Regions from separate parts of the Psychromonas sp. L1A2 genome, predicted to be linked through region 1. Evidence: riboswitches for the same ligand, from Rfam matches in the RefSeq annotation. Region 1 holds a riboswitch; the other holds the start of a gene.
What was found. Region 1 has a riboswitch for FMN ahead of GQR59_RS13075 (DMT family transporter). Riboswitches for the same ligand answer to the same signal wherever they lie in the genome.

Region 1 (15,751 bases):
TTTACTGCATTAACACCATAATTTTGCATTGTATCTAGCTCAAATTAATTAAATTTAAGCAACAATAACGATTAATTGTGCAAACACCGTGCAAAATACAATAATCGACTTAAGTAAGTTGAAATACTTGAGGTAACAAGCTAAAAATGGATTATTTAAATAAGGAAATGGTAGTCAATATTGAGAATAAAAAGTAGCTAAAGCAACGTATTACATCGATTTCCTTAAATATATTATCTAAAATTTCGCTGGAAAAACAGTTCAATTCAAGGCGTAAATTGAGCCTTTCGAAGATTAACTTCGTTAATCGTTTATCGAAGAATTAACCAAAAGAGGTTAATGCTTTAATGGCTGTTACCTTTACGAAATTTACAACGAGGAAGTGGGTTGTTTTAACAAGTAAACTAGATAAGCGTTTATTGTGATTGGTATTTGGCTCTTTATTATTCAAAGAGCCTAAATGTAGGCAATCTAACAATTAAGCAGTCACTATTAAGCAGTTTCAACCGCCCTTTCCATTGGCTTTCGTTGCACCATCGTACTAGCTGCAATCAATGTAACGGCACCCACCAATTGAATTTGTGTCATTTCAACACTTAAAAATAACCAGTTAATAAAAATAGCGGCGACCGGAAAAAACATTTCAGCGAGTGTTGCCCAGTGAGCAGGAATACGCTTTAAGCCTTGGTAGTAAAAATACATACCTAATACACCAGAGAGCAAAGCGAGTATCGCTATTTTTTGTAAAACACTTATCTCTACCGTTGTGATTAGGGTTGGTGTCATAAAGGCAAAAGGTAACATCCCTAATAAACCAAAACTAAAACGGCCAGCCATTAAGTCCACGCTATCTAAACCTTTAGTGCTGAGTTTTTTACCGAATACTGTGGCACATCCCCAACTAACTACGGCAAATAAAGCAAGGCCATAACCTAATAATGCATTGTTATTATGTTCTATATTGCCTTCTTGAAAACTAGCGGAGAGGATTTGTAAATCTGGCCAAATAAGTAATAAGCTTCCCAATAAAGCAAGACCTAACCAGAAAAAGAAGCGAGGATTGATTTGTTCCTTTAATAAAACACACGCTAAGGTCACAGCAACTAAAGGCTGTAGCTTTTGCAATAAAATAACCACGGTTGGGTTAGCGAGATAGAAAGCTTCGGTAAAAGCCAATGTTCCAAGAGCCGATCCAAAAACACCAATCACAATAAATGGTAGTAAGGTTCCACGACTTAAAAAGCTTGGTTTACGACGCTTAAATACAAAAATACCAATCAATACAACAAATACAATTATGTGTTCAAATAACACTATTTGTTGCGCACTGGAGCCACCAAAAAGTAAGGGGTAGCGAATTAATGTATCTGCGGCCCAAAGTAGGCACGCGAAAAAAATAAAGATAATACCTGTCATTACATTTCCTAAAACAAAAAAGGAGAGAAGGACAGAGCTTGGAAAGAACATGATTCAATAGGATCAAACAAATCTAATCACTCAAGAATCCAACAAATAGACTTAAATTTTACAGTACAAAAATCGCCGTAAACTTATAGCGTGATGACGGATAACTTTAGGTACTTAAACCATGCTAATAAGCACAGGGAAATACCCTGTGACTAAAGTAACAAAGACAAATGACAGAAATAATCATGCGCATAAGTCATCGCCTAGCCTGATCTGTTTTCACTCTATAATAAATCTATCTGTTATCGATCTTCTTCCATCCGGACTATAACCGTCGGCTTTGGCGTCTCACCAAATCTGCTGACCCTAGCTTTATCAAAAGTTACCTTGATAAAGCTAGGCGCTCGTGGGCTCTTTTACTAGAAAATTATATTCTGTAAAAATACCACCGGTGGGGAATTACACCCCGCCCTGAAGTCGAGTTAGCTAAAGGACCTTTACTCATTGTTATGAACAATAAATAAAGTCGTTTAACTGATTGTTATATTAATAAGGTTTTTTTAAAAAACAAGCTAAATGATGGAGTTCACACTTTATTCTTTATAGGCAATGTTTATTAGACAGGCTTATTCGCTATTTTCTTAGATCTTTATTATTTCTGCATCGATAACCTATAGCGGGTTAAAGCAATGCTTCAAAGCTAAAAAAACAAAAAAAGCTTAGTCATAAAAAAGCCTAGCTCAGTTAGCTAGGCTTAAACATATACTTAAAAAGTACATTTAAAAAATGCTTAGATTAAAAAAGTAAAAACACCATTTCATCGGCTATTTTTAAAGATAACCTCAACATTTACATTAAAGAGTTTTTCTTCATTAACGTTTCATCAACACCTTTTAGCTTCATTTCATCCATAATGAAGTTCACCGTATTTAATAAACGTTGCTCACCTGTGGGCATTAAGTAACCAAACTGGCTTTTAGTAAACGGATTTTCTTCTCTCACCGCTTGTAGCGTTTTATCTATTGTTTGGTAATACAGTGCTTCTGGCGTTTCAGTTACCATCACATCAACTGTCCCTGCTGAAACAGCTTTAGGTACATCCAAGTTATTTTCATACTTTATTACAGTCGCTTTAGTTAAAAACTGCTCTGCAAATTTCTCATTAGTCCCACCGATATTCACACCAACTTTAACACTAGGTACATTCACTTCTTGTAACGTATCGTATTGCGCCTCTTTACCATTAGCCACTAAAAATACTTTACCGAATGTCATGTAACCTTGAGATTGTTCTGCGGCTAATTGACGGGACATACGACGTGTAATCCCTCCCATTGCGATATCATATTTACCATCTTTTAGGTCTGAAACTAAGTGCTTCCACGTGGTATTTACAAAGCGAACTTCCACACCTAGTTGCTCTGCAAAATGTTTTGCAACGTCAACATCATAACCAGAGTAGTCACTACCATCAAAATAGGTAAAAGGTTTGTAGTCGCCCGTAGTGCCGACAGTTAAGACACCTTTTTCTTGAATATCGTCAAGTAGATCTGCTTGAGCATTAAAGCTAAAAGAGGCAATGGTAATCAAAGCGATATGAGATAGTTTCATAAATGTCCTTATTTTAGGTGATAGTTGTTAGTTACATTGGTATTAATATTGAGATTCGCATTAATATTGAAATTGCTCTTGGTGAATTACTATTTAAATCGAAACGAGATAACTCATCAAGAATAATGCATCAGAATCATGAACTTAGCTATCCAATATTTAACTTTAACCGTTTAAAAAAGATAAAAGAACGTTAGCTTATTCACTAACGTTCCATGTCAATCTTATAAAAGAGATTAAGACTGTAATAAAAACTGTGTAGCGCTTATTTAGCAGCTGCACCCGTTAACGCACTTAATACGTTAGACACTTTTTTTATTACCGGATCACAACCTTCAATACTGTGTCTTTGTTTTAGGTATTCAGGGTCGTTATATGAAAGCCATACTTTGTTATCTGCATCTTTCCATACGAGCACTTTTTGAGGTAGGTCAATGGCCATTGTTTGTGCGCATTGCATCAGTGGTGTTCCCACTTTAGGACTACCAAAAAGAATAACTTCAGTTTCTCTTAAGGTTAAATCCACACCGGCGGCATTCTCTTGATGATCAATACGTGCAAATAAAGTTAACCCTTTGCTTTCTACAATTGAGGCAAATTTATCAGCTGTTTCTTTTACTGAATGTTTACTTTCAACAGAGATTAATCCATCTGCGGCATTGGCATAACTTGAGATAAAAAGTGATAAAAATAGTAACGTAATAAATTTTTTCATGATTATTTCTCTTTATGTGAGTTTTAAATAAGTATGACGTTAAGGGTAAAGATAAATTAAAGTACCATCAAATTTATAATGCGGCTAGTTTACTTTATAGATATTGAGCAATGAAAAACATTAACAATTTTACAGCGCTCACATATTTTGATAGTAGATAGGTTATTGCATAAAGGATGATTAAGACGACTCTTTACGTTTAAATATAAATATTAAACAATCGTTGCTAATGCGTCGGATAAACGTTGTGTATTAACCTTGTCAGTAAGGCCAAAACGAAGTGCATTGTTTTCATCGGTTAACCGTACATAGACAGCTTGCTGACATAGTTGCTCATATACAACCGGTGCATTAATTAAAAACACTGTAATGAATAAAGCATTAGCTTCAACACGTGCACTAGGAAGGTATGTTTTCAATAACTGTTGCATGATGTGACTTTGTTGATCGAGACGTTTATTTTGCTCAACTTGCCATTGTTTATCTTGCAACGCTTGCTCTGCAATAAATAAAGCAGGGCCATTAATAGACCAAGGACCAATACTATTTTTAATCGTTTCACACCATGCTTGAGTACTACAGGCAAAGCCAATACGTACGCCCGCTAACCCAAAGAACTTACCAAATGAACGTAATACGATCACATCGTTATGCGCGAGTTGATGATTAATAATATGGGGAATAAAGCTAAATGCTGGAGCGAATATATCTGCAAAGGCTTCATCAATAATTAATAACGCTTGTTGTTGTTCGCAGTGCTTTTTTAAGCTTAGAAGTTGTGAAACGGTAAAGGTATCTGTGAGCGGATTATTCGGGTTAATCACCACAACAATACTATTTTTCTCGATATTGCCCGGTAAGCATTGTTGATAAAAGTGTAATTGATAACCGGCTTTAGACCAAGCTTGTTGATGTTCTTTATAACCGACCTTAGGTAGATAAGCGTGTTTGATTTCAGCATTTTCCACTCGATTATTTTTTACATCGTACTTTTCACTTTCCCTTTGATTTAGCTTTTCATTTAACTTTTCAGTCCATAGTTCAGGGAGCTTTTCTATTAACTGCTGGCTTCCCGCGACAGGCCAACAAAAATCAGCATGGTAATAATGTTTAGCCGCTTCAATGAGAGATGACGATATAGTCGGAAGATCTTGCCAAGCTTTAGCTGGAATGACTGGAATACCATAGCTGAATGGCGCAATACCCGTTGATAGATCTAACCATTCATTTTCTGGAATTTGGTATTGTGTTGCAACACGACTGAGTTGACCTCCATGTAAAATGGCCATGATTTACTACCTTTTTAATTGATAAAATGAATACGTAAATGGCAGGTTTTTGAATAGTTATTTACTATAAAAATCAGAAAAATGACCAGACAAAAATAATTAACATCCACAAGATAACAGCTTGTTTCACTAGCCGTAAACTCGCTTTAATATGTTTACTTTGCACAACCTCTCCCTCACCTAATTGTGGAGAGACAACCGTCTTGCCAAAGTAAACGGCACTACCACCTAAACACGCTTTAAGAACCGTTGCACCAGATGCCATTACCCATCCACCGTTGTGGCTTTTATATTCAAGGCTTTGTTGGTATGCATTAGTTAACGCCTGTTTAGCCGTGCTATTAAATAAACCAATCACGACAAATAATAATGTGGTGATTTTAGCACTGACAAATCCTAATAGATCATCCATTCGCGCACTGCATTTTCCAAAATAGTTAAACTGATCAGTTCGATAACCCCACATTGCATCTAAGGTGTTACTCAAGCGATGTATTATCACTAGCGGCGCTCCGCCAATAACAAAATAGATAAGCGTTGCAGTGACACCATCATGGCCATTTTCAAGCATAGATTCGGTGGTTGCTCGACTGATTGCTTGAGCATCTAATTGGCTAGTATCACGGCTCACGATATAAGAGCAATAATGTTGTGCTTGTGCTAAGTCATTATTGATTAATGGTTTATAAATTTGCATGCCGTGCAGATTCAAACTATTTAATGCCACTGCCCAGTAAACAATATAAATATTAACTAACACAATCAGATAAATAGGTAAAATCCAAAGCAAGAGAACATACAGTAATGGCAATGGTAAAACTAATAAACACCAAGCGATAAGGCCACCGATAAATTGTTGTTTATAGTTACCTTTATTGAATTTTTTTTCTAATTTGTTGGCAAAGTTACCAAATATAATTAAAGGATGAAAACGGGTAGGCTCGCCAATGAAATGATCCACCACCAGCGCAGCTATCAAGGTAAACAGCAATATCATAATTTTGAGAACGTTCCTGTTTCTTGATCATAAGTCATGGCAATTAATTGCGCATTTTTATAATCATAACCAGTACTTAATACTTTTTTTGGTGATGTTTTAGATGATGATGCTTCAGATAATGATACTTCCAATAATAAGGGTTCATTAAATTTCGCCATAAAAGATCGCAAAATATCGCCGTGACTGACAATTAAAAAAGTTTCATTATTCGCCGTTTGTAACTGGTTAATTAATGCTTTTGTAAAACGTGCTAATAACTCTTTTGCACTTTCACCGTGTTCAGGTTTACAGTCAGTAATGTGTGAGGTGATTTCATTATAATTAACATCTCCATTCACTTCGCTCACTAACTTACCTTGCCAAATACCAAAATGACGCTCTTCAAAACCAGGAACAGACTTAACGGTTATATTTAACTGTTCTGCACAAATGTTAGCCGTTTGAACGGCACGTCCTAATGAAGAAGTTAACACCTGGGTGATATTTAACGCACGACACTGAACAGCTAACTGTGAAGCTTGTTGTTCACCTTCTAACGTGAGAAAACTATCAAGCTGCCCTTGAATACGACGCTCAACGTTCCATTCAGTCTGTCCATGACGAGCAAGATAAAAAGTAGTTTTGTTATTCAAATGTCAGCTCTTATGTTTATCAGAAGGTGTAATTGGACAGCGTTAATCAAATTTGATTCCCATTAATAGCAATCAAAAATAAATTTTAAAACTACACGTCTGTTTAAAATAAGACATGTTTTAAAAATCAGACGTTTTTTAAAATATAAAGTAACTAATGCTAACCTGCCATTAGTTACTTTATAGTATAAAAATGAGACGCGACTATATCAATAACAACTATTTTTTGTGTGCTAATGCTTCACCTTGAACGCCATTATCAATGCGCTCTTTTTCTTCATCCAATAACCATTGTGGGAATTGTCCCATGAAACAACAACAGACGCCTTCACCAATCATGGTTCTAGGCCCTAATGGATGTGCAATATGTTTATACACACCGTGACTATGAGGCTCTACATGCGTATGAGCGTGGTCATGGCTATGAGAATGATCATGTGAATGTTCACTATGTGAGTGTTCGGTGTGTGAGTGTTCAGTGTCATGTGAGTGACCGTGTGAATGCTCATCATGAGAATGTGCATGATCGAGGCTGTGAGAATGATCATGATCGTGCGAATGAGCCTGCTCTTTTGCTGGATCTTGATATTCTGCATGATGATGATGTACATCAACTTCACCAGCAGCTAAACGACGTTTAAAAATCGCCATCAAATCTTCTTCACTTGCTTGTGTATTATCCATGATGTCACGAACACGTACTTCAAATGCATCGATGACTTTTTCATGGTCACGTAAGTAAGGGGTATTAATAAACTCAATACTTGGATTTTCTTTTGCTACTTTATCAACGTAACCAGAAATACGTTTGATTAAACGGCCTGTAAATAGGAAATAAGGCGCAACCACAATACGTTTGTAATCAAGTTTAATCAGCTTTTCAAGGCCAACACCAACAGAAGGATAAGTCACACCAGAATAAACTGTATCAGCCCAACCAAAGCCCATATTTTCACTAACAATACGGGTTAATTTAGCCGCTTCTGCATTGGCTTGAGTATCAGAAGTACCACGGCCAACAACCACTAACATCGTATCGTATAATTCAGCAGGTGGGTTATCAGCATCTAACCCTAATGATTCATAAATACGTGCTTGAAACGCCTTGATCATTGGATCTTGTAAACCCAACTCTTTACCGTAACTTACTGCTAAACCTTCATTTTGTTCTTCAAAAGTAGTTAATACAGACGGAATATCATTTTTAGCATGTGTTGCAGCAAATAACATACCCGGTACCGCATAAATATGCTCAACACCTTGGTTGATCAAACTGTTTAAACCCATGTGAATGTTGGGCGCAGAATACTCTAAGAATCCGTATTCAACAGGCAGATCAGGAAAACGTTTTTTTAACCCTTCAGCAACCAATGAGAATTCCATTTCAGCGTCTTTATCACGGCTACCGTGACCACAAACCATAATGCCTTTCTTAACTACTTTATTATTCATTTTTAATCTCTTTATATCTTTTAATTGTTTTTTATTTACACTTCATTTGGCGCTATTAACTTGCTGTAAACGGAATTGATTCGGCTTGAACGCATTTATTTCGCCATGGTATCAATGACAGCTAAAACAGCAATCGACAATTGTTTATTTTTTCTAAATTCGCATCACTAGATTTGCGTACCTAATCATTTAATAACGACAACTACTTACTTTCTGGCCAGCTATTCTCAAACAAAAAAGTATCAACGTCAGCGGCCTGAGCCCAATTTTGTTCAATCAACATTGGTTTTTCATAAAACTTTTCAACGTGCCCGATACATAAAATAGCAATCGGTCGACTGTCTTCTGGCATATTTAATAAATTGGCCAATTGAATGGGATCAAATAAAGAAACCCAACCAAGGCCAATGCCTTCAGCGCGTGCCGCTAACCACATATTTTGAATCGCACAGGCCACTGACGCTAAATCCATATCGGGCATAGTACGACGACCAAACAGATGTTTCTCACGCCCTTCAGGCAAGGCAACAACAATCAATTCAGCACACTCTGAAATACCTTCTACTTTTAATTTTAAAAAGTCATTTTTACGTTGATTCAAAAGTTCTGCTGTTATGTTACGTTCAATTTCCACTAACGCTTTTATCGACGATTTTAATGCATTATCTGTAATACGAATAAATCGCCATGGCTGCATTAAACCAACGCTAGGCGCCTGATTAGCAACCGTTAGCAAACGTGTTAACAATCCTTTTTCGAGCGGTTCATTACTAAAGTGGCGCATATCTCGACGTTCTTTAATAACGCGATAAACCGCTTCTTTCTCAACTTGACTATAGCTATGCTGACTTTTCATTATTGACTACTTTGTTTTTAATTAAGTGCTTTTTTGTTTTGCTTTATATCTAACTGACTTTACTTAGCTTCTTGCATCTCATCACACTGTAACAGCAGATCTTGTAGCTTTTGTTGATATTCATCAGGTGCTTGCCATAAACCACGTTGTGCCGCTTCCATTAAACGTTCAGCCATTTCTTCCATAATTTGTGGATTATTATCTTTTAAAAATTGCTGATTAATATCATCAAACAGTAACGTATCAGTCACTTGCTCATATTGATAATCGGCAATCAAATCAGTGGTCGCATCATAAGCAAAAAGGTAATCAACCGTTGCGCCCATTTCAAAGGCACCTTTGTAACCATGTTCGCGCATTCCTTCAATCCATTTAGGATTTAAAACACGCGAACGTATCACGCGATTCAATTCTTCTTTTAAGGTACGAATCACCGGCTTACTTGGATTACTATGGTCACTATGATAAATGGTTGGTGCTTTACCTGAATACACTTGTGCCGCGTTACTCATGCCACCTTGAAATTGGTAATAGTCATCGGAATCTAATAAATCATGTTCACGATTATCTTGATTTTGTACTACGACTTCGATATTACTCAGCTGATGCAAAAAGGCGTCTTTTGCTTGCACACCATCTTTATCACTATTGCCGTAGGCATAACCGCCCCAATTTAAGTAAGCTTCAGCTAAATCGCTTTTATCTTCCCAACAACGTTCATCGATTAAACCTTGTAATCCTGCGCCATAAGCACCCGGTTTAGAACCAAATACACGATAACTGGCTTCGCGTTTAGCCTCACCAATTGCCATACCATCGGCAATTAACTGTGCTTCACGTTGTTTAATATTTTGTTGGATTAAATTACCACTGCCCGGTTCATTGAGTTCGCTAATGGCAACCACAGCCGCATCAAACAATGCCATTACGTTAGCAAAAGCATCACGGAAAAAGCCGGAGACTCTTAAAGTCACATCAACTCTTGGACGATTCAATAATTGGAATGGAATAATTTCAAAATCCACCACTCGATTACTGCCTTGCGCCCAAATAGGTTTAACGCCCATCAATGCAAATGCTTGAGCAATATCATCACCGCCAGTGCGCATAGTTGCCGTTCCCCAAACCGATAAACCGAGTTGCTTAGGGTAATCGCCATGTTCTTGTAAATGTCGATGGATTAACGCTTGCGCAGATTGTTGACCCAATACCCAAGCTGCTTTCGAGGGAATTGCGCGATTATCAACAGAATAGAAATTGCGTCCTGTTGGTAGTGTATCTAATCGACCTCGCGTTGGTGCGCCACTTGGCCCTGCTTCAATAAATTTTCCATCTAACCCGTCAATGATTGCACTTAATTCGTTTTTAACACTTTGATTTAACGCGGCCTGAATCGTTGATTTTGCATAGGTTAATAACGCTTGTGTTGCTGGGTAATGATTAAGTTCAATAAGGTCATTATTGTTAAGCAAAAAGTGCTCAACCCATTCTAACGCCAACAACTCTAAACGCTCACGCGTATCCGCATGCGTTCGCCATAGCGTTTCACTTACTTTCATTAATAGATCTGGTTTTTCACCATTCCATTGTTCGCGAGTAGCTTCTAAAGGGTCAAAAGGTTGCTCATTCACCATCAGTGAAAAATCACTCACTAATGCGTGTAAAACACCTTGATTTATAACGCCTTCTCCACGGGGTAAACGTAATAAAGCAATCAGCGTATTCGCCACTTTATGTGGTTCCGGCAGTTGCCCAAGAATATGCAAACCATGACGAATTTGCGCTTCTTTAATATCACAAAGGTACGTATCTAATTCTTCCAAAACTTGGTTATCGTCTTCACGCGCCGCTTCATTTAATTCATCGAGAATATTAGTGCTTTGTACTTTTTCTAAAATTTGTTCACGTAACCACACTTCACGGCGCACATCTAAACCCTGTGCTTGGTAATATTCATCGACTAACCCTTCAAGCTCAGCCAACTCGCCATAAGTTTCAGCACGTGTCATTGGCGGCATTAAATGGTCAATTATCACCGCTTGCGTACGTCGTTTGGCTTGCGCCCCTTCGCCGGGGTCGTTAACAATAAAAGGATAAAAATGCGGCATTGGACCTAATACAGCATCAGGCCAACATTCGTTAGAAAGCGCCAGTCCTTTGCCCGGCAACCATTCTAAATTACCGTGTTTACCTACATGGATAACCGCGTTGACTTGATAAGTAAAACGTAGCCAAAAGTAGAATGCTAAATAATTATGTGGCGGCACTAAATCGGGATCATGATAGTTAGCAAGCAAATCGATATTAAAGCCACGTGCAGGCTGAATGCCGACAAAGGTTTCACCTAAGCGGATCCCTGAGATCATCAAACGTCCATCACGACATTTAATATCATCTTCGGGTTTACCCCAACGTTCTGTAATGGCTTGCTGACTCACTAACGGTAAATCTGCAAAGGCTTTTTTGTAATCACTTAACGACAAACTCTGCCAACAGGCTAAATGATGTAACGTATTGGGATTGTTGGTTACTGATTCTAATAAGGTTTCAATCAGTTTGTTACCATTTTCAGGCACGCTATCAATAGGATAATCCGCGTCCTTTAAAGCATTTAAAATATTCACTGTGGAATTGGGCGTGTCTAATCCCACGCCGTTGCCTATACGCCCATCTTTGGTTGGATAGTTAGCTAGGATCAACGCAATACGTTTGTTGTTATTATCGGTAATTGAAAGCTGAATATATTTTTTAGCCAACTCAATCACAAATAAAGCGCGCTCGCTGTGTAATTGATATTGCACTAATGAAATTTGTGTTTTTTCGTCAAAAAAAGCTTCGGTTTTAAAGCTAATGGCACGTGTTAATACTTTGCCATCCATTTCAGGCAAGACCACCTGCATAGCAATATCACGGCTTCGTAAACCTTGTTTGTAATCCGTCCAATCCTCTAACGTACTACTTGAAAGTACCAGCTGTAAAATAGGAATATCAACGGCAAATAGGCGCTTAAAGCTATTCGGTTGAGAGCTTAATCCGGGACTGCTCACGGTATTCGCAGCAAAGCCAGTGCTGTTTAAAATCAAACGACAATAATGCTCACTTAAAAGTTGATTCACCACACTCATGGCTTGTTCATCTTTTAACGAGCTAATCACTATTGGTAATGGGTTTAAACCATTCGCTGACATCAACTCAATAAACTGATCAAACATCTCGCAGTTAGCTGATTGTAAATGACTACGATAAAAAATCAGTGCGACGACACTTTGCTCACTTTTCCATTTACGTCTGATTTGTTGCTCATTATAAAACTGCGCAACAGGTAAAAAATGAGGGTCATTAACATCAATATTTGACGCAAAATAAAGCTGATTCAAATAAGCAAAAAGCTGTGCACTATTATCCAATCCACCAGCACGTAAGTATCGCCATACTTGATGTTGAATTTTTTCGGATACATTTGATAATTCAATTAACTCAGGGTCAACATTATCATCACCGGGCACTAAAATAAGTGTGCGATTGGATTTTGCTTTTGACCAGCGAATTAATCCTTCAACACCATATTGCCAATAAGCTTTACCACCTAATAGCGACACAACAACCACTTCCGCTTGCTCTAATACTTTATCTTCATAAAGATCAAAAGCTGCAGGTTTTAATAAGTTAGTCCAATTCACTAAACGCGTTTCAGCCAAGCTATTCGAAGACAGGTTTTTCGAATATTCAGCATTCACCTGTTTAGCTGTCACCTTTTTAAATCCGGCAGAAAGTGCCGTTAACTGACTATCAGCAGCACTAAACACGACCAAAGGCGCTGGCGATTGTGCTAAATCGACAATGCCTTCTTCTTCAATAAATCCGCCTGGTTGTGCCGCTAATAGATGCATTTTTTATTAAACCTCTGCGCTTTTTAAGATAGCAATAACCGCAGCTTCGTCTAAGCCTTTACCGATCAACACTAATTCAGTTTTTGGCGTTTCAGTGGCTTCCCATAAACGGTCGAAGTGGACTTCTAAACGTTTACCAACCGCTTGCAATACTTGGCGCATAGGTTTGTTTTCAACAGCAGCAAAACCTTTAATACGGAATAAGTTAAATTCGTTTAATAGTTTTTCAACACTTACTTTTAGTTTGTCAGCATCAATCGTCCCTAAACTGATCACCATTGAATCAAAATGATCATGTGCGTGGTCATGATGTGCACCGTGAGCATGATGGTGGTCATGATGGTTATGGACTTTATCAATGGTTTTTTCAGTGCCCGCATTAATACCGATTAACACTTCCAGTGGTACATCACCATTATTGATATAAGCGGTTTTAACTGAGCTTGGTACACGTTTTTCTATAACGGCTTTAACGCGTGCTTGCTCTTCTTCGGTTAATAAATCACTTTTACTCACTACGACTAAATCAGCAGAGTTAAGCTGATCGTCTAATAATTCTTGTAAACTTGGGTCATGATCTAAACTTTCATCTAATGCACGCTGTTCTTTTACTTTATCTTCATCGGCTGCAAATCGACCCGCTGCAATTGCAGGACCATCAACTAATGTAATAACAGCATCTACGGTACAATATTCTTTAATACCCGGCCAATTAAAGGCTTGTACTAATGGCTTCGGTAACGCTAAACCTGATGTTTCAATTAAGATATGATCGATTTGGTCACGACGTTCAACCAATTTTTTCATGACAGGTAAAAACTCTTCTTCTACCGTACAACAGATACAACCATTCGCTAATTCGTAGATGCCATCATCGCCACCGACTAATTCTGCGGCTTCATCTTCACACTCCAAAGGACAACTACGTAGCAATTCTGAATCGATATCTAATTCACCAAATTCATTCATGATCACGGCGATACGTTTGCCTTTTGCTTTCTTAAGCAAGTTTGCTAATAACGTTGTTTTACCGCTACCAAGAAAACCTGTTACAACCGTCGTTGGAATTTTATTTAATGAAACGTTCTTATTTGCTGCTGTCATTTTTGACCTCTAATTCTTCAATGGAAAGTGTGTTTTTACGGCGACGGAAAATATTAGGTTTATCTTTTTTATACAGGTACGAATCTTCAAAATTGGTCGTATCCAATACGTGACCAACCAGAATAAGCGCCGTTAATTTAAACCCTTTCGCTTCTACTTTTTCAGCGATATCAGCTAATGTACCCGTGACTTTATCTTGATCAGGCCATGAGCTGCGATAACAAACAGCCACAGGACAATCTTCACCGTAATGTGGAATAAGCTCAGCAACAATTTTACGGATCTTAGTGATACCTAAATGAATCGCTAAAGTCGCACCACTTTGTGCAAGCTGCGGCAAACGTTCGCGTTCTGGGAAAGGTGTTTTACCTTCATAACGTGTCATGATCACCGTTTGTGATACACCTGAAAGCGTTAACTCTTTACCTAAGTATGCAGCAGAGGCGGCCGTTGCACTCACACCCGGAATGACTTCATAGTCAATTCCATGTTTTTCTAAACGGCGAATTTGTTCAGCAATAGCGCCGTATAATGCAGGATCACCACATTGCAAACGCGCAACATCCTTGCCTGCTTTTGCAGCTTCAACAAAATACGCTTCCATCTCATCAAGATTGATTTTAGCCGTATCAACAATCAACTCTGCACTGTCTTCAACATCTTGCAACGTTTGACGTGGAATCAATGATCCTGCATACAAGACTACAGGACACTGCTTTAACAAACGCGCCCCTTTAATGGTCATCAATTCAGGATCACCTGGCCCTGCGCCAATAAAATAAACTTTCATGTAAAATCCTTTGTTTAGTAATTAGTTGTCAGTAGTTAGTTACTAATGACTTACAGTTTTTTCTTGTAACCACGTGGTGTATAAACCCAGTTTTTATCACCGTTGACGATATGACGAGACTCACTATTACCCACGCTCACTAACGTAAACATATCCACATCTTTTGCATCTAACTCATCTAAACGGATAATACGGATACTTTCATCTTCACGGGTCAACTGACGACCTAATAAAACCGGTGTTGATGCTGGACGATATTTCAATAACACATCACGGGCATGGTTAAGCTGCCAGTCACGTTTTTTAGACACAGGATTGTAGAAAGAGATAACAAAATCGCCTTCGCCTGCGCTGTGAATGCGTTTATTAATCGTTTCCCAGGGCGTTAACAGGTCTGACAAACTCACTGTACAGAAGTCATGACCTAACATTGCACCAATACGGCTTGCACCTGCTTGCATCGCAGAGATACCAGGTACAACATCGATTTCAACCTCTAACCATTCAGGGTGTTCTTCAAGGCCTTGAAGCTGTCTATCCAGCAATTCAAAGACTAATGTTGCCATCGCGTAAATGCCAATATCGCCACTTGAAATCAATGAGGTAGTTTTGCCACTTGCTGCTAAATCTAATGCTAATCTTGCACGTCCAATCTCTTCACCTAGTGGTAAATCGTGGTGCACTTTATTATTACAGGGTTCACCTAGAAGATCTAAATAGAGTCCATAAGCCACTAAATCGGTACTTTGTTGTACTGCTTTTAATGCTTTAGGAGCCACTAAATCAGCATCACCCGGTCCCATACCGACAACAAAAAGTTGTTTTTTATTACTCATTTTCTTCCCTATTTTCTTTTAACTTATTTCTTAATTTAAATTCTTAACTTAAGCTCTTAACTCAGATTCTTAACTTAGGCTATTAACTTGAATGATTAAGCCCATTTCATAACATTAACAGTAAATGTTATTGCATATACGATCGTGCTATTGAACACGTCGCTTGTTT
Region 2 (15,751 bases), on a different contig from region 1:
AAATTTATTGCAATGGAAAGCATTTCAATTAATTGTTTAAGATCTTTTTGAATTAAAGAGTAGCGCGCTAAAATTTCAGATTTTTTCCATGAAACTTCATATGAAGGGCATTTTTCCCCATTTAAATAAAACTCTTTTATATATTTATTTGCCTCTACATTTAAAGTCCACTCAGAGCTAAGTTCAGGGATTAAAGTACCCGTGGGATCTCGTAAATCCTGCTTTTTCTTCATATTGCTGCTACCCCTCTTTTATAAACATAACGAGGCTGTAGAATTTCTCATTTTCAGCCTGTTTATTTTAAATAAAAATGACAGTAGCTTACATTTACTTTAGATCAAATAGATTATTTTTCTTTTATTAACTAATTGATTAAATTGAGTCATAAATGGGATTAGAGGGCTAAACATGAGGGATTTATTGAGTTAAGGGCTTAACCCTTGCGTTAATAATGTTTGGGTGTCCCGTACTTTGTCTTTGTTTTTTGGTTCGTCTGCGCTCATCGTGGCCGTTTGACTTTTATTAGCAGTGTTTTCGCCCTGTCGGCGACATCCTTTCTTTTACCAGAAAAGAAAGGATGCAAAGAAACTGGCCACCGGATCACTTTCTTATCCAAACGCTAACAGCCTTTCTTAACGCACCAGTTCATACAGCACGTCCATGTGCTGAATGAACTTACAGCAAACGTCCTGTTTGCTGTTGCTGAAAGTCATTTATCGCTTGGGAAAGCTCAACGGTAGGGGAGTTGTAGCCACATTGAGCTTTGTTTTTGTTGGGGTTTTGTGGATAAATTTTTAAAAGGCAAAAAATCTAAGCCCACTCTTTTTAGCCGTTTTGAGTTTTGGTTCGTCTGCGCTCATCATGGCCGTTTAATTTTTATTGGCAGTGTTTTCGCCCTGTCGGCGACACCCTTTCTTTTACCAGAAAAGAAAGGATGCAAAGAAACTGGCCACCGGATCACTTTCTTATCCAAACGCTAATTGCCTTTCTTAACGCACCAGTTCATACAGCACGTCCATGTGCTGAATGAACTTACAGCAAACGTCCTGTTTGCTGTTGCTGAAAGTCATTTATCGCTTGGGAAAGCTCAACGGTAGGGGAGTTGTAGCCACATTGAACATCGATTATCTGTAGCTTTTTGATAGGCATATTTTAAAAATAAAAAATAAGAACTGACCTTATAATTATTGATTGTAGTGTTGATTCGCCTGCGCTGACAACCGTTCTATTTTCAGTTGATTAGCTTGTTATATTTATTTCTGTTTATGCAATAATTAGTTGTGCAACACCAATTAAAACCAAAGCAAAAGTTAACCAATTTAATGCTTTAGTTACACGACCAGAGCTTGTTGATGAATCTTTAAACGCTTTTTCTAGACCATCTATTTTAGTGTTTAAGTTTTCTAATGCAGTACTTACTTTCCGTGTTGCGTCAGATTGTTTTTCAAGGGAATCTCGGAGATCCTCTGTACACCTAAAAAGAACTTCTGGAGAGATTTTCTCTTTATTTTTATTTTCAGCGTTGCTCAAGTGAACAATCCTCCTTATAAACATAACGAGGCTGTAGAATTTTTCTTTTTTTAAGAAAAAATACATATTCTCGTATTTTTATTACATTTTAAAATAATGACTTATAAATCACAATTTACCGTAAATTTATAAATTGGAGTTATGCGTCCGAGTTTATTAGCTTGTTATATTTTATTTATTACATCTACCTGTTTTGTGTTTTTTTATTTAAAAGATTATTCATTTCAAGTGCTTTTTTAACTGGATTGCTTTGTATTTCTTTATTCCTTTCGATATTCGCTCTTAATAGTTGATTTTGCTCTGATATCAGTTTCTGTAATCGGACGGATGCTTCATTAGATGAATTAAAAGACAAAATAGAAAATAAAGCAGAAGTTGCAAGTGCAATCAAACTTACGAAAAGCATAACTCTATTCCAGTAGTTTGATGACTTCGAACTTTCAGATACTCCATCTTTAATAGTTAATTGTAAATCTTCCAATTTTTCGTTAGTTTCGTTACCTGGGTTTGGGGGATGTGGTGGTGTATTTCTCACCAAATCGTCCATTTTCTGTTGTTGAGATTCAAAAACATCATCAAACATATTATTTATTGGTTTTTGCGCGCTATTTTCACTAGAAATAAAACCAAGATCTTTCAAATCCACCATACGGACCCCATAAAAATATAACAGTTTATTAAACCGAAAAATTCCATATTTCTGGTGGAAATACGGAATAGTTTAATTTGTTAAAAATCAATTAATAATAGGCTCAATTAACAGTAAATCAAATGTTTAGAATAAAACGTCAAAATTTAATGATGTGGAAAGGTGGGATAATTCTTTATTAACAACGGAAAGGAAGAATAGTGTTAGTTTATTTACAGCCAGCCTAGTTTTAAGCCCTGATTATTCGTAATGCGACAGTCACTATGGGTACAACTCCTCGCCGTTGAACTTTCCCAAGCAATTAACTCATTTTAGTAAAGCCAAATTAGATGTTTGGATTAGTTGAGGCTTTAAGGTGCATCGACTTACTAGGACGCTCAACACGGCTGCATCAATTTTCCATTTTCGTTTTTCTGAATCAATATCTGCCTTTAGCAAGGTTAGGCAGGGATGCCGTTGCTAGTTCAGAGCGCCACAGGGATGTGGCGTATGAACGGTGCGTTAAGAAGGCAGTTATTGCTATATTTTCAAAAGAGGAGATTAAAAAACGATATGGGCGAATTTCTTTTCGATTTTCATAGATATAGCTTTTCTTTGTTCGTATAAAGAATCTTGCTTATTCATACTGCGAAACTGTGCTTCGGTTTTTCTAACGCTAAACGCCGACAGGGCGAAACACCAAGTAAAGAATAATCATGCTGCTCCAATGAGCACAGACGAACCAATACTCATCATGGCTACAAATTCCCGCCGTTGAGCTTTCCCAAGCAATCAATGTATTTTAGTAAAGCCAAACAGGATGTTTGGATTAGTTGAGGCTAGTGCATGGATGCACGTACGAAACGGTACGTTTAAAATGCGTTTATTGTTTGGATAAGAAAGCGGTTCGGTGACAGTCTTTTTGCTTACTTTTTCTGCTGTTCAGAAAAAGTAAAGTCGCCGACAGGGCGAAATCAAAGCTAATAAATATCAGACAGCCTCCATGAGCGCAGACGAATCTTACTTTATTCAAATACAAACTAAACCAAAAGCACAATTGTTGCGACAAAAAAAAGACCGTCTATATTTCTACAGACAGCCCACAAAGCTATAACTCACTTCAGTTTTAAAAGTTTTGGCAATCCAAAACTACACCTAGCTATATATGAATTAAGCTACCTGCTCTGCTTTAATATAATTCACCAAATCATCAATACTCACCACTGGCATATCGTGCTGCTGTGCAAACTTCACCACTTCCGGTAAACGTGCCATCGAGCCATCTTCATTACTTAATTCACAAATAACACCGGCGGGAGCAAACCCTGCTAATGTCGCTAAATCAACGGCTGCTTCCGTATGTCCTCTTCGTACTAATACGCCACCTTCAACTGCTTGTAGTGGGAAAACATGGCCTGGTCGAGATAGGTCATCTGCTGTTGCGTTGGGTGCGACTGCGGTTTTAATGGTAGTGACACGATCTGCTGCAGAAACACCTGTTGTCACGCCGTGCTTCGCTTCGATACTGACAGTATAAGCGGTGGTATTTTGGCTGGTGTTGTTGCTGACCATTTGTGGAAGTTGTAGCTTTTGAGTGGTTTTTGTTGGTAAGCATAAACACACTATGCCACTGCCTTCACGGATCATCATCGCCATTTGTGGGGTTGTTAATGTTTCAGCAGCAAAAATAAAGTCACCTTCATTTTCTCTGTCTTCATCATCTACCACTAACACGCCTGAGCCGTTTTTGATTGATTGAATTGCATTTAATACACGAGAATGTGCATCACCGAATAAACTTAATAGAGACTGACTCATGGTATTTCCTTTGAATAGTTACCAGAATCAGGGCATTGAGAATGGCATCATCCAACAATTAGATGATGTCAATTAGCACTACAACTGTAGTGCTTTGGTTTCTCTTTCATCCGGACTTTAACCGTCGGCTCTGGAATTAAACCAGATCTGCTGACCTTCATTGCTACTATTACTACGTTTATTATTACGTTAAACAGTCAATAAAGCGCTCGCGGGCTCACCTAAAAGGTTTACCGCCGGTGGGGAATTTCGCCCCGCCCTGAGAATTGCTAAGTTAAATTAGCGGGCAGATTTTAACGCTTACTGAATAAGGAAGATAGTTGAAATAGAAGATAGTTGGAAGAATGGCATTATTCTGACTTAATGGCACAGAGATGAGGCAGATGAACCCACTTTTAAATGAACTCGAACAAAATAAAAAGGTGTAAGTTTGGGCTGACAATAAAAAAAGCCTGCTATATCGCTATAGAAGGCCTTGCGTTAAAAAATAAAGCTAAAGCTAAAGCTAAAACTAACTCAATACGTTAATCTTATTTTCAATTTCAAGTTTAAGCTTATGTTGGGCTAACTTAACGTTAAATTTATCCAGTTCAGATTCCAATCATCATCTGTTGCTATTAAACGTAATGTTACCTCGCCTGCTGGTAAGGTGATGCTGTCTGACTGGGTTTCCCAATTAGCCCAACCACCTGTTGATTGAAGGGTAGTTGAGATTTCTGTCACGCCATCTACTTGAATATTGACTGCGCTGTCATCAATGCTCGCGATACGATATTCAATAGTGTAGGTGCCTGCTGTTGCTACGGTTATTTGATATTCCATATAATCACCGCTATCAATCCAACCTACATTTAGGTCTCCGTCACTATCAATGGTTGTCTCTGTTTGAATTCCAGACATTGCGCTGTAATCTTCAGCTTGAATACGTGCATAGCCTTGTTCATCAAAACTACTTTCAGAACTGCTAGTGGTTTCATCTAAGGTAAGATCTATCCAGTTAATGTTCCAGTTATCATCTGTTGCAAGTAAACGAAGGGTGATATTACCTGCAGGTAAGGTAAGCGTGTCTAATTGTGTTGTCCAAATGTCCCAACTCCCTGTTGATTCAAAGGTGGTGGTGAGCACTGTTTCGCCATCTACTTGAACTTCTACAGCGCCTTCAGCATCAATACTCGAGATACGGTAGGCAATGGTGTAATCACCTGCTGTGTCTATCGTCAGGCTGTATTCCATGTAATCGCCAGCGTCAATCCAGCCTACATTTAAGTCACCACTGCTGTCAGTGGTGGTTTGTGTTTGAATGCCAGACATCGCGCTGTAATCTTCTGCTTGAATACGCACGGTTGTGTCATTACTGTAATCACCATCATTAACTTCAACGGTAATACTCGCTGACACAGTTCCATCATAGCTACTGACGGTGATGGTCGATGTGCCTGTTGTTAGTGCTGTCACAAGACCATCTACTACTGTCGCCACTGCGGTATCACTTGATTCCCAAACGATGGCATCATTATCTACATCAGTAGGTAATAAAGTTGATTCTAGTTGTGATGTTTCGTCACTGCTAAGGCTTAAGCTACTTTCAGATAAGGTAATTGATTCAGGTGCGACATAAGGGTCATCAACAAATCCACCAATAGTGATTTTTACTGATTCAGGCGTTGTGCTTTGTATTGTTGATGAGTAATCAAATACATCATCATAAGCAAAAGCATAGGTCTCACCTTCAAAGCTAATGTCTTCAGAGTGGAAGAAGGCAACATATTCGTTGTGCGTGGTGGTGTCGCCAAAGTAAGTACTAAGATCTGACCATTCTAATAGTTCCCCACTTTCAGCATCAAGATCGATAGCACCACGGTTGAATGCCGCACTAAAGTGTTTTTGAATATTTAAATCAGCATTAACATCTCCAGTACTTTCTACATCTTCAGCTAATACGCCACTGGCTTCTAAAATCTCAAGCGTATCTGGTTTTGCGGAGATCATGCCGATGGTGCCATCACTTTCATTGGTAAAGATGAATTGATCATCAACAACAATGCCAGACCAAACGCCAGCATCACCAATGCTTAAGTACATAGGTTCATCGGTATAACGAGCCCATACAGCATCAACATAATCTGAGAAATAGTCGCTGTAGCTTTCTCCATCTTGGAAAGAGGTGCTTTTTGATGGGTTTAAAATAATGCCTAGGTCTTCGTCAAGCGAACCTTGAAAAGCCTCTCCTACACGTGAAGTCCATTCTTCAAGAATATCTTCATGGGCTAATACTTCACCAACACGTTTATAGAAACCGTCTGTACCCCAAACTTCAAGGCCCATTGGGTATTGATATGCATCTACACGCGTTGTATTTGTCCAAAGGCCATTATCACCATAGGTTAATTCAACTAATTCATATCTGAGGTTTAGGTTCGGATCTGAATCATTTGATAATGAAGGGGCTGAATAACCGCCGCCATCACCGAAAAAGTAGAGGTAAAGCGGTGATTCAAATGAGATGAAAATGCGCACTGAAGAAATAAGTGGCATGTTAATGGTTTTATCTGGGATCTCGCTGAGTAAAGTGAAAACATCTGCATACATCGCGTTTGCACCTGGACCATAATTACCATTATAAACAGGCCCTTTTAATGTGTTGTTCTCCACTGACATTTCATTCACTTCACCAGTGGCCATATCTATCCAAACGTCGGTATCATCTACTTTACCCACAAGGGCGACATAGACTTTTTCATCGCTAAACTCTGAAATATTATTGATGACGTAGGGAAGGGGTAATGTTTGAGCGGTGACTTTACTAATGAAAAAGCTACACAGTAAAACAAGTAACATTGGTATCACGGTTTGCATTCTCTTTTTGACTATCATGTCATTTATATCCTTAGGTTATGAGTAGTTCTATCTTGAGTTTTAGGACTAGTTAGTTCCATTCAGTGGGATAATTCATGCTGATAACAATCGTAATGAGAAAATGGCTGTGATTGTTGAGTTTAGTTTTTTAATTAAATGTATACCGCTCCAATGGCATAGATGAACCTGATGATTAAGGTTTATTAAAAAGCTAATGATAAGCTTTATTAAACCGTTAATAACGGCAGAAAAGCACCGTTTTTTCATAATAAAAAAGGCTGCTTATATCACTATAAGCAGCCTTCTTAATACAGAGAAGCTAAGTCATATTACAACTCAGTCGTATTGAAACTAAGTTGTATTAAAACTAAGCCAGAAATATAACGTTATGGTGTTATATCTCTATAGTGATTAGCTTAAAGCTCAATCACTACCACTTCACCATCAATCGTTAACTCTAAAGAATTACCCACTAATTTATGTGACACTTCAGTTTTAGGGCCGTTCAATTTACTTGGTACTAACAGCGTTAAAATGTTGTGTTCTTTTTTCGCTTTAAACTTAGCTTCAACATGGCGGTGCACTTCAAGGTCAGCGTATTCAGCTGGGTCAACTTCACCAAAACCTTCTACGTTTTCAATTGAAAGTAGGTCGTCTTTACAATCGTTGATGAATGACACGTCTAATGTTGCGTTTTCACCAATGATTTTGAAAGCATCCACTGCTGTTTCAGTTTTGAATGTGGTGTGCAATAACCAAGTCAGATCTTGTTCTGATTTAATCGTTGCAGTATCACGCATTACAAAGACTTTACCTTTAGCAAACCAGATTTTACGTTTGTAAGATTCAAGATCTGGGTTGTGGAATTGGTATGAAGTAGATGCATCACCTTCAACAAATAACACGTCAGATTCTGTATCGTAATCAGTGATTTTACCGCCAGCTTCAATACAGTAACGATCTTGGTGTTCGCCTTCAAATTTCGTTGTTGTGTTCTCTGCGTACTGACCTTTTCCATCAAATAATGGTAGGTTTTTAGAGAAGGTACGACGACGCCATTTGATGTGCATGTCTACACCGAAACCACCGTAGTAACCTGTGATAGACGCTAACGTGTCGCCAAATGCATGCAACGTGTATGCGTTTTGGTCACCGTGTGAATGGCTGATTGAACCAAATGGGCTACATTTGTAAACCATGTGGATATGCTCTTCACGGTTTGTCATGTTGCTGTGGAATGCTGCCCAACCAGTGATTGGGAATACTTTTAGTAACGGCTTATTAGAAGGCGCAACTTCAGGCATGTCGTTCCATAGGTAATCAAAACGTAAGTCATCGTAACCAAAGTCCCACCAACCGAAGTTGTAGAATTTTGTATGTGCTTCAGTATCACGTGCTTTTAATTGGTTGTAGTACCAAATGTATTCAGGTTTGTTGTTTATGCCCGCAAAATGTTTGATGTTGTAAGCGAGTTTTAGACCTGGGAAATCACCAATACTTGATTGGTCACAGAAGCTGGCACGTTTAGAGTGAACAGGCATACAGTACATGATGAAATCACCTGTATTTTTGTAGAACTCTTTGTTAAACATGTTGATAGAGGTGTAGCTTTTTAATAAATCAAAAGACTCACCTAAGAAGGCCATTTGTGTGTTCCAGTAATCTGGACCTTCAGCCCATGCGCCGTCTTTACCGCCCCATGGTGGGTAATGCGTTGCATAGTATTCAATACCGTATTCGATGTATTCACGTGCTTTAGGGTATTCGTTGTATAACGCGATACAAGTTGGAATAACCGCTGAACTGATACTACGAACGCCGTGGCTGTTTAGTGGGTTAGCTAATAAATCTACAGTCACTTTAAGGTGATGCATGATTTCTTCTAAACGCACGATCAGTGCTTGTTTTACTGTTTCACGTTCTTCATCTGTAAAATAAGCGTGTAACCAGTCAAAACCCCAAGCCATTGAAGCGATAACACGGAAAGCCGCTTCATCGTTGTAACCACGAGATGTTACGCCTTCTGGATCGTAAGACGCTAAGGTTAATGTCCATGCTTTTGCTTTTGCGATGATTGCTTCATCTTCTAACACGATACCTGCGATTGACAGGTTACGGGTAGCATTGAACGCTTCTTGACAGCTAACGTACATTTGACGCCAGTAAGGACGCCATAATGAAGCCTTACCAACGGTTTCTTCTGGGTAAGCTTGTGGTTCTGGATAAGGCGCGACGTCTAAGAATTTATTCGTAGAGTTGTTCATGAACGCATCAAATTTGCAGTAGCCTGCATCGTTTTTAAGGTTCGCTTTGAATGCTGGAAGATCTTTGCTTTGAACTAATAGGCGAGGGTGATCAACGCTTAAGTTATCAAGGAAAGAAAGATCAATTGTAGCTTTTTCGACTTTAACTGGCATCACATCAATCAGATTACCTGCAGACTTGTCGTTTTCTAGTTTGATCGCTTTAATGGCGTCAAAAGACTTGTTAGACATTTAAAACCTCTACTTATGAAATTAATAAACTTTTACGTGCCTTTAAATAACGTTTTTTGAACGTCGTATTTAAAGGTATTTAAATTAAATATACAGTCTAAACGAGCGTTGGAAAGCAGGTTTTATGTGTTAAAACGCGCTCTATTGTAGAGCAACAAGCTTTAGCTGTAATGATAAGACCTGTAGCAATCACGGTCTTAGCGATAGCTAATTTATATCATTTGTATTACTTAATTACAATAATGTGAGTGTTGTTCAATTGCAATTTTAGGGGTCGATCACAAGGAGGGAATAGAGATATAAAAAGCAGTTCATTAAGACTCAATATTTGAGCTTGTTTGATCTTTGTTTGAAAACGGTTCGGAAACTATTTGGAAGTTGTTTAGAGGTTGTTTAGAGGTTGTTTAGAGGTTGTTTAGAAGTTGCTTAGAAAGAGGTTTGAAAGTCATTCGCAGTCGTTTGTAAGATGATGAGTAGGTAAAGGAGCATTTGTATATTGATGGTGGTATTTTGATGGTTTTATCTTAATGAGATAGGTATTTTAGCCGTTATCTCAATTCCACTAAAAACAAACAAGCGAACAATTAAGTTCGCTTTTCATATTAAAAGAGTCGTAATGTTAAGATTCTTTTATGATAATTTATCTAATTTGTTTTCTATATCTTGGATCTTGTTATCTACCACTGATTGTAAGTGTTTCAAGTCCGATAGAACCTGTTGTTTTAGCTCTTTTTCAGTACTTACTTGTAAGCTTAAGCTGTCTAACTCTTTAATTATCTTATGCAGCGTTGGGTTGATTTCAGATAATTCAGCTGTGCCTTGGATATGTTGGTTGTGCTGGCCACCACTTACTGTTTTTATTTGACGCTGAAATTTATATTTGCTGCTACGGCCTATCAACATGCCAGTGCTTTTACGGAAATATACTTTTAAAATATCTTTATCGCCTTCTTTGCGTAACGAATAGCGTTTGATATTTTCTGGATTGCGGATCCCGATGTCTCTAAGATTTGGATACATAACTTCTCCTTAAGTATATTTTCGATAGTAGTTTATTTGTCTTTAGTGTGAACTATCACGAAAAAATATCAATTCTTATTCTCTAAAATCCAGAATTTATAGTGATATTTCTAATATATCCCTGTTATTAATCAATATCTAACCTTGGTCAATACAGAGAAAGGTAGAGAGAATCGAACGCTATTGAAAGTAGAGGACTGGTAGGAAAAAGTGGGGGCTTAGCCATCGTGTTATTTTGTGGAGAGTACGTCAATGTAGTTGAGTATTTTTAATTGAAGGTTAGGCAGTTTTGTTGCGATTTTAGGATTGGAAATTAGGCTGCTTTGTTGTGATTTTTTAATTGGATATTAGGTAGTTTTATTGCGATTTTTTAATTGGAGATTAGACAGTTTTGTTGTGATTTTTTAATTTAGGATTAGGCAGTTTTGTTGCTATATTTTAATTGGAGGTTATACAGTTTTATTGTGATTTTTTAATTGGGAATTAGGCTGCTTTGTTGTGATTTTTTTGTTGAAGGTTGTCTGTTATCAACTAAAACCAGAGAATCCATTGCTCTGATTTTAGTTGTATTCAAAATAAAGTGGAGGAGTAGTTGCTACTTTTTAGCTTCCCATATTCCTGGCTCTATCTTTTTATCTAGTTCTGGTATTTTAGTTCGGTCGAAAGTAGGTACTTTGCCTGCGGCAAGTTGTTGATTGTAATCCTTCGCTAATTTAATCACTTCATTAGACAGTAATAAAATAGCAACCAAGTTAACAATCGCCATCAAACCCATTGATACGTCAGCTAAAGACCAGATAACGTTATTACTTTGTGTTGCGCCAAACAAAATCATACCTAGTACTGCAATACGTAAAATGATCAGACCGCGTGTATTTTTATGTTGTAAAAATACGAGGTTTGTTTCTGCGTAAGAGTAATTTGCAATGATTGATGTGAAGGCAAAAAAGAGTAATGCAATCGCAACAAAAGAACCGCCCCAATCACCAACTTGAATATCCAGTGCACGTTGTGTTATTTCAACACCGCCCATTCCAGAGAATGACTCTAAACCACCTGATAACAAGATAATCGACGCCGTTGCAGTACAGATAATAAGCGTATCAATAAATACACCTAACATTTGTACATAACCTTGTGATGCTGGGTGAGGTGGATAAGGAGAAGCGGTTGCAGCTGCATTTGCTGCGCTACCCATACCCGCTTCATTTGAGAATAAGCCACGTTGAACACCGGTCATGATCATTGCGCCAAATGCACCACCAGCCGCTTCTTGCCAACCAAAGGCTGAGTCAAAAATAAGACCAAAAATACCAGGTAATTCAGTGATGTTGATTAATACAACATAAGCAGCGATAAGTAAGTAAACTAATGCCATTGCTGGCACAATTTTTTCAGCTACTTTTGCAATACCACGAATACCGGTAAAAATAACCGCTGCCGAAATAAGTGCTAAGATAATACCGACAGTTAACTTATCAAATTGGAATGACTCATGTAATGCGGCTGTAATTGAGTTTGCTTGCACTGCATTAAATACTAAGCCGAATGCAATGATTAAGAAAATAGCAAATAAGCTACCCATCCAACGTGCATTTAAACCGCGTTCCATATAATAAGCAGGACCGCCTCGGAAGTTACCTTCTTCGTCATGTACTTTATAGGCTTGAGCCAGTGTACTTTCAGCGAAGCTGGTTGCCATCCCTAATAAAGCAATTAACCACATCCAGAAAATAGCACCGGGACCACCAACGGTAATCGCGATCGCTACACCTGCTAAGTTACCTGTACCGACTCGTGCTGCTAAGCTGGTGGATAATGCTTGGAAAGAAGAAATGCCTTCTTTGTCGGATTTGCGACTTCCTTTCATGACAGTAAAAGTATGAAAAAAATGACGGAATTGAATAAAACCTAATCTTATTGTGAAATAAATCCCTGTTCCGATTAATAAATAAACGAGGATTTGCCCCCATAATAAACCATTCAAAGTATTGAGAAGCGTTAACATAAGGATACCTTTTTATTATATTGCGCGAGTCCCTTTAAATTATTAAAACGCAATTGGATAATGAACAAGCGCGTGATATTAGCAAATATGATGTTGATTTGCTTATTTTTATGTTTAAGAGAAGCCTTACTTAATTAAGTGCTTATTATTTGCTCTTATTTTGTAAAAACTGCAAAGATAAGAAAAGTGTTTGCGTGGTAAAAGTGTTGTGAAGGTTATATCGATTGGTGTTGATGCCTGTGATGAACTTTATATTCGTATTGGTATTGAAATAGATAACGCTTAATATTTTTAGCTTTTTTGTATTAATAGAGGGCTTTTAATCACAAATATCTGATGAAAAAATTCACTTCGTGTTTATTATTTAATCAATTGTGTTGATGTTTAATGTATAATGTCTTTTAATTATGAATCCATTTCAATTTAACTTCATTGACCCTTTGCTTGTATTTTATAAGTTTAGCCTCTAATGAAGCGGATACAGAATCAAGTTCAAGGATGATATGCCCCGCTTACGACATAGATTAAGCCTTAGAGTAGTGACTCTTACTATTACATTAGCGATTATGACTGCGATCGTAGGGGGGGCTGGCATTTTTACATTAGAAGAATTTCAGGAAGACTATGGAAAAGTAAAAGATCATAACTTTGAAATGCTGCTTAATATGACCAAGTTAAAAGTTCAAAGTAATGAAGTGCTAACGGCCACTGCAGATATGTTTTTAGCTGAACATGAAACTGACCTACAAATACTCAATTTTTATATCGATGGAAGGATGGCTTGGATAGATAAACTATCAGAAGAGCTTGCTGATCGTGTCGATAATGTTCAAGAATTATTTATTTTTAAGTCTCGTTTATATACACAAGTACAAGTTATTTCTGATGAGATCCTTAATAAAATGGCGTTATCAGATGCGTTATTAATTGAATATAAAAAAGTGGAAAAGTATAAGCGATCACAAATAAAAGAAGGTAATTCAGATATTGCATTGGCGGTTGATAATATCATGTCGCTTTTTAATTCAATGGATCAAAAAAGCCTATTAAGCCAGGAAAAACCTAATACAGAGGAAGTTAAACAATTTATTTCACCACTTAAAGACATCATTCCAGAGCAAGAATATAAACATATAACGGCATTATTTCTTGAGCAACCTTCTCTAACTTCTACTTATCAACGCTATTTAGAACAACTTGAAGTGCTCAACGTACTTAAATCAGAACATGCACAACTGAGTAAATCGATTGCTTCTGTTACTGGTGAAGCGATTTTAATGGCAGAGAAAAACTTTTTAAATAATTTGAATAAAGTAGAAGAAAAAATATTGTCACGCAAGTCTGATTTGTATGTGCTTATGTTCATCTCTTTTGCTATTGCATTGGTGTTAGTATTTTTACAAATAGGCTTTTTACGTCGAGTGCATCTTATTCGTAAAATCATTGATGCAGGTGATGCCAAAAGTCAATTTCAAATTCCTATTAAGGGAAGGGATGAAATCAGTGAAATGGCTAAGTCAGTTAAAAGCTATATCGAAGAAATATTAAAAAAAGAACAACAAGTTTCTGAAACAAATAAAAAATTAGAGCACTTAGCGATGCATGATGGGTTAACGGGGATTTATAATCGTCGTTATTTCGATGCCAAACTTGAACAGGAACATATACGTTATTTACGATATAAAGAGCCTTATTGTTTAGCCATGCTGGATTTGGATTTCTTTAAAAAAGTTAATGATACTTATGGGCATGATATAGGCGATAAAGTCTTAATTGATTTTACGGCTCGAGTCACTAAACAATTGAGAGAAACAGATCTTTTTGCGCGTTTAGGTGGGGAAGAATTTGGTTTATTAATGCCACTTACCTCTGAGATCAATGCTGTCATACTGATGGAGCGAATTAGAAACCATATTCAATCTATACCGTGTGTTGTTAATAATTTTCGTATTAATTATTCGGTGAGTATTGGGTTAGTTGAAGTCAAAGAAATTAATGACATGCATGATGTGTTGAAGCAACTGGCTTTGGCTGATAAAGCCTTGTATGAGGCGAAAAGAACAGGACGAAATAGGGTTAATGTTTATCAAAGTGAGCAGTTGATTACTCCACAAAGAGCATAGACGTTTACATCGTTATGCTTCTACTATAACCGTCATCATTCAAGGTGCAAAAATCAGCAAGTCGCCAACTCGAAAACCAATACTGCGTTGTAACATTCGATAAGGACTCGCCATTATCATCACATTGTCATCACATTGCCATCATGTTAGGCCTTAGCGACTGAATAATGCATCTTGATTGGTAACGGTTATATAAACCTTATCTAATGAGCCACTTAAAATCGTCATTTTAAATGGCTACTTCAAATCGCTATTTTTCTTTTAAGTTTTCTTTAAATGCATTGAGCATTTTAAATAGTAATTCAATTTTAACGACAATAGCGGGTAGTTGCTTCATATAGTGCTCTTCTGTGTCCGTTTGAATAGCTTGTAAGTCTGCTGCTAATTCTTCTACATAAGGCAAAAATGTATCTGCATGTTTCGTAAACGGTGTATCGTCTGCAAAAATATGTGCAAAACCTGCCGTTTTTTGTTTGCGTAACTCACCTAATGCTTGGTCGGCATCTACCGCTCGGTGGTAAATTATTTTAATGTTTTCTTGAAGCTGTGCTTGCACGCTTTCTTTGCTCATCATTGTCTCCTGTGCAATTTAGTCATTGAACTGAGTTATTGAACTTAGTCATTTAACTTAGTCCTTTAACTTAGCCACTTAATTCAGTCATTTAACTTGGTCATTTAATAATACTGGTCATTATAACGAATGTATTAAGGTTTTGCTTTGTTGTCCTGCGATTTCTCTACTTAAGCGCGGTACTAAATAACCGGGTAATTCACTTTGCATGGCTTTGTGTAATTGCTGTGCTTGTTTTTCAGCGATATCAAAATGTGCAGCACCTTGAACTTTATCAAGTAAAAACAGGTAGTAAGGCAAGATATTGACTGAAAATAAAGCTTCACTGAGTGCGACGAGTGAGCCAACATCATCATTAACATCTTTTAACAGTACACTTTGGTTTAATAACTGGATACCTGCTTGGTGACAACGTTGCATCGCTTGTGCAAAATCAGCGTCAATTTCTTGCTGATGGTTAATATGCAGTACTATCACAATCTTAAAGCGGCTTTGTTGTAAACGATCGGCTAACGCTTGAGTGATGCGAGATGGAATTACGACAGGTAGTCGAGTATGAATACGTAAACGTGTTAATTGCGGCAATGCTTCCAGTTGTGTTAATAATTCAAATAACTGTTTATCTTTACTCATTAGTGGATCGCCACCACTGAGGATCACTTCATTGACGTCAGGATGTGCTTGTATGTAATTTATAATCTC

Region 2: it holds a riboswitch for FMN, as region 1 does, so the genes downstream of both, ribB (3,4-dihydroxy-2-butanone-4-phosphate synthase) here and GQR59_RS13075 (DMT family transporter) in region 1, are expected to answer to the same signal.

Annotation. Positions count from the first base shown of each region.
Region 1 covers NZ_WUAG01000002.1:595,019-610,769, forward strand. The annotation lists gene GQR59_RS13070 (YHYH protein) at 1-29, opposite strand, end outside; gene GQR59_RS13075 (DMT family transporter) at 493-1,416, opposite strand; FMN riboswitch at 1,711-1,890, opposite strand; gene GQR59_RS13080 (transporter substrate-binding domain-containing protein) at 2,257-3,018, opposite strand; gene GQR59_RS13085 (DUF302 domain-containing protein) at 3,284-3,733, opposite strand; gene GQR59_RS13090 (threonine-phosphate decarboxylase) at 3,946-5,022, opposite strand; gene GQR59_RS13095 (cobalamin biosynthesis protein CobD/CbiB) at 5,096-6,019, opposite strand; gene GQR59_RS13100 (histidine phosphatase family protein) at 6,016-6,654, opposite strand; gene GQR59_RS13105 (sirohydrochlorin chelatase) at 6,874-8,106, opposite strand; gene bluB (5,6-dimethylbenzimidazole synthase) at 8,309-8,962, opposite strand; gene cobN (cobaltochelatase subunit CobN) at 9,022-12,852, opposite strand; gene cobW (cobalamin biosynthesis protein CobW) at 12,859-13,956, opposite strand; gene cobM (precorrin-4 C(11)-methyltransferase) at 13,940-14,746, opposite strand; gene cobJ (precorrin-3B C(17)-methyltransferase) at 14,797-15,582, opposite strand; gene GQR59_RS13135 (cobalt-precorrin 5A hydrolase) at 15,710-15,751, opposite strand, start outside.
Region 2 covers NZ_WUAG01000001.1:253,744-269,494, forward strand. The annotation lists gene GQR59_RS01045 (hypothetical protein) at 1-233, opposite strand, end outside; gene GQR59_RS01050 (hypothetical protein) at 783-980, shown strand; gene GQR59_RS01055 (hypothetical protein) at 1,264-1,530, opposite strand; gene GQR59_RS01060 (hypothetical protein) at 1,715-2,179, opposite strand; gene ribB (3,4-dihydroxy-2-butanone-4-phosphate synthase) at 3,329-3,976, opposite strand; FMN riboswitch at 4,071-4,247, opposite strand; gene GQR59_RS01070 (beta-1,3-glucanase family protein) at 4,541-6,850, opposite strand; gene GQR59_RS01075 (DUF4962 domain-containing protein) at 7,249-9,327, opposite strand; gene GQR59_RS01080 (DUF3461 family protein) at 9,958-10,347, opposite strand; gene GQR59_RS01085 (alanine/glycine:cation symporter family protein) at 10,943-12,355, opposite strand; gene GQR59_RS01090 (GGDEF domain-containing protein) at 12,895-14,478, shown strand; gene GQR59_RS01095 (hypothetical protein) at 14,729-15,049, opposite strand; gene epmB (EF-P beta-lysylation protein EpmB) at 15,170-15,751, opposite strand, start outside.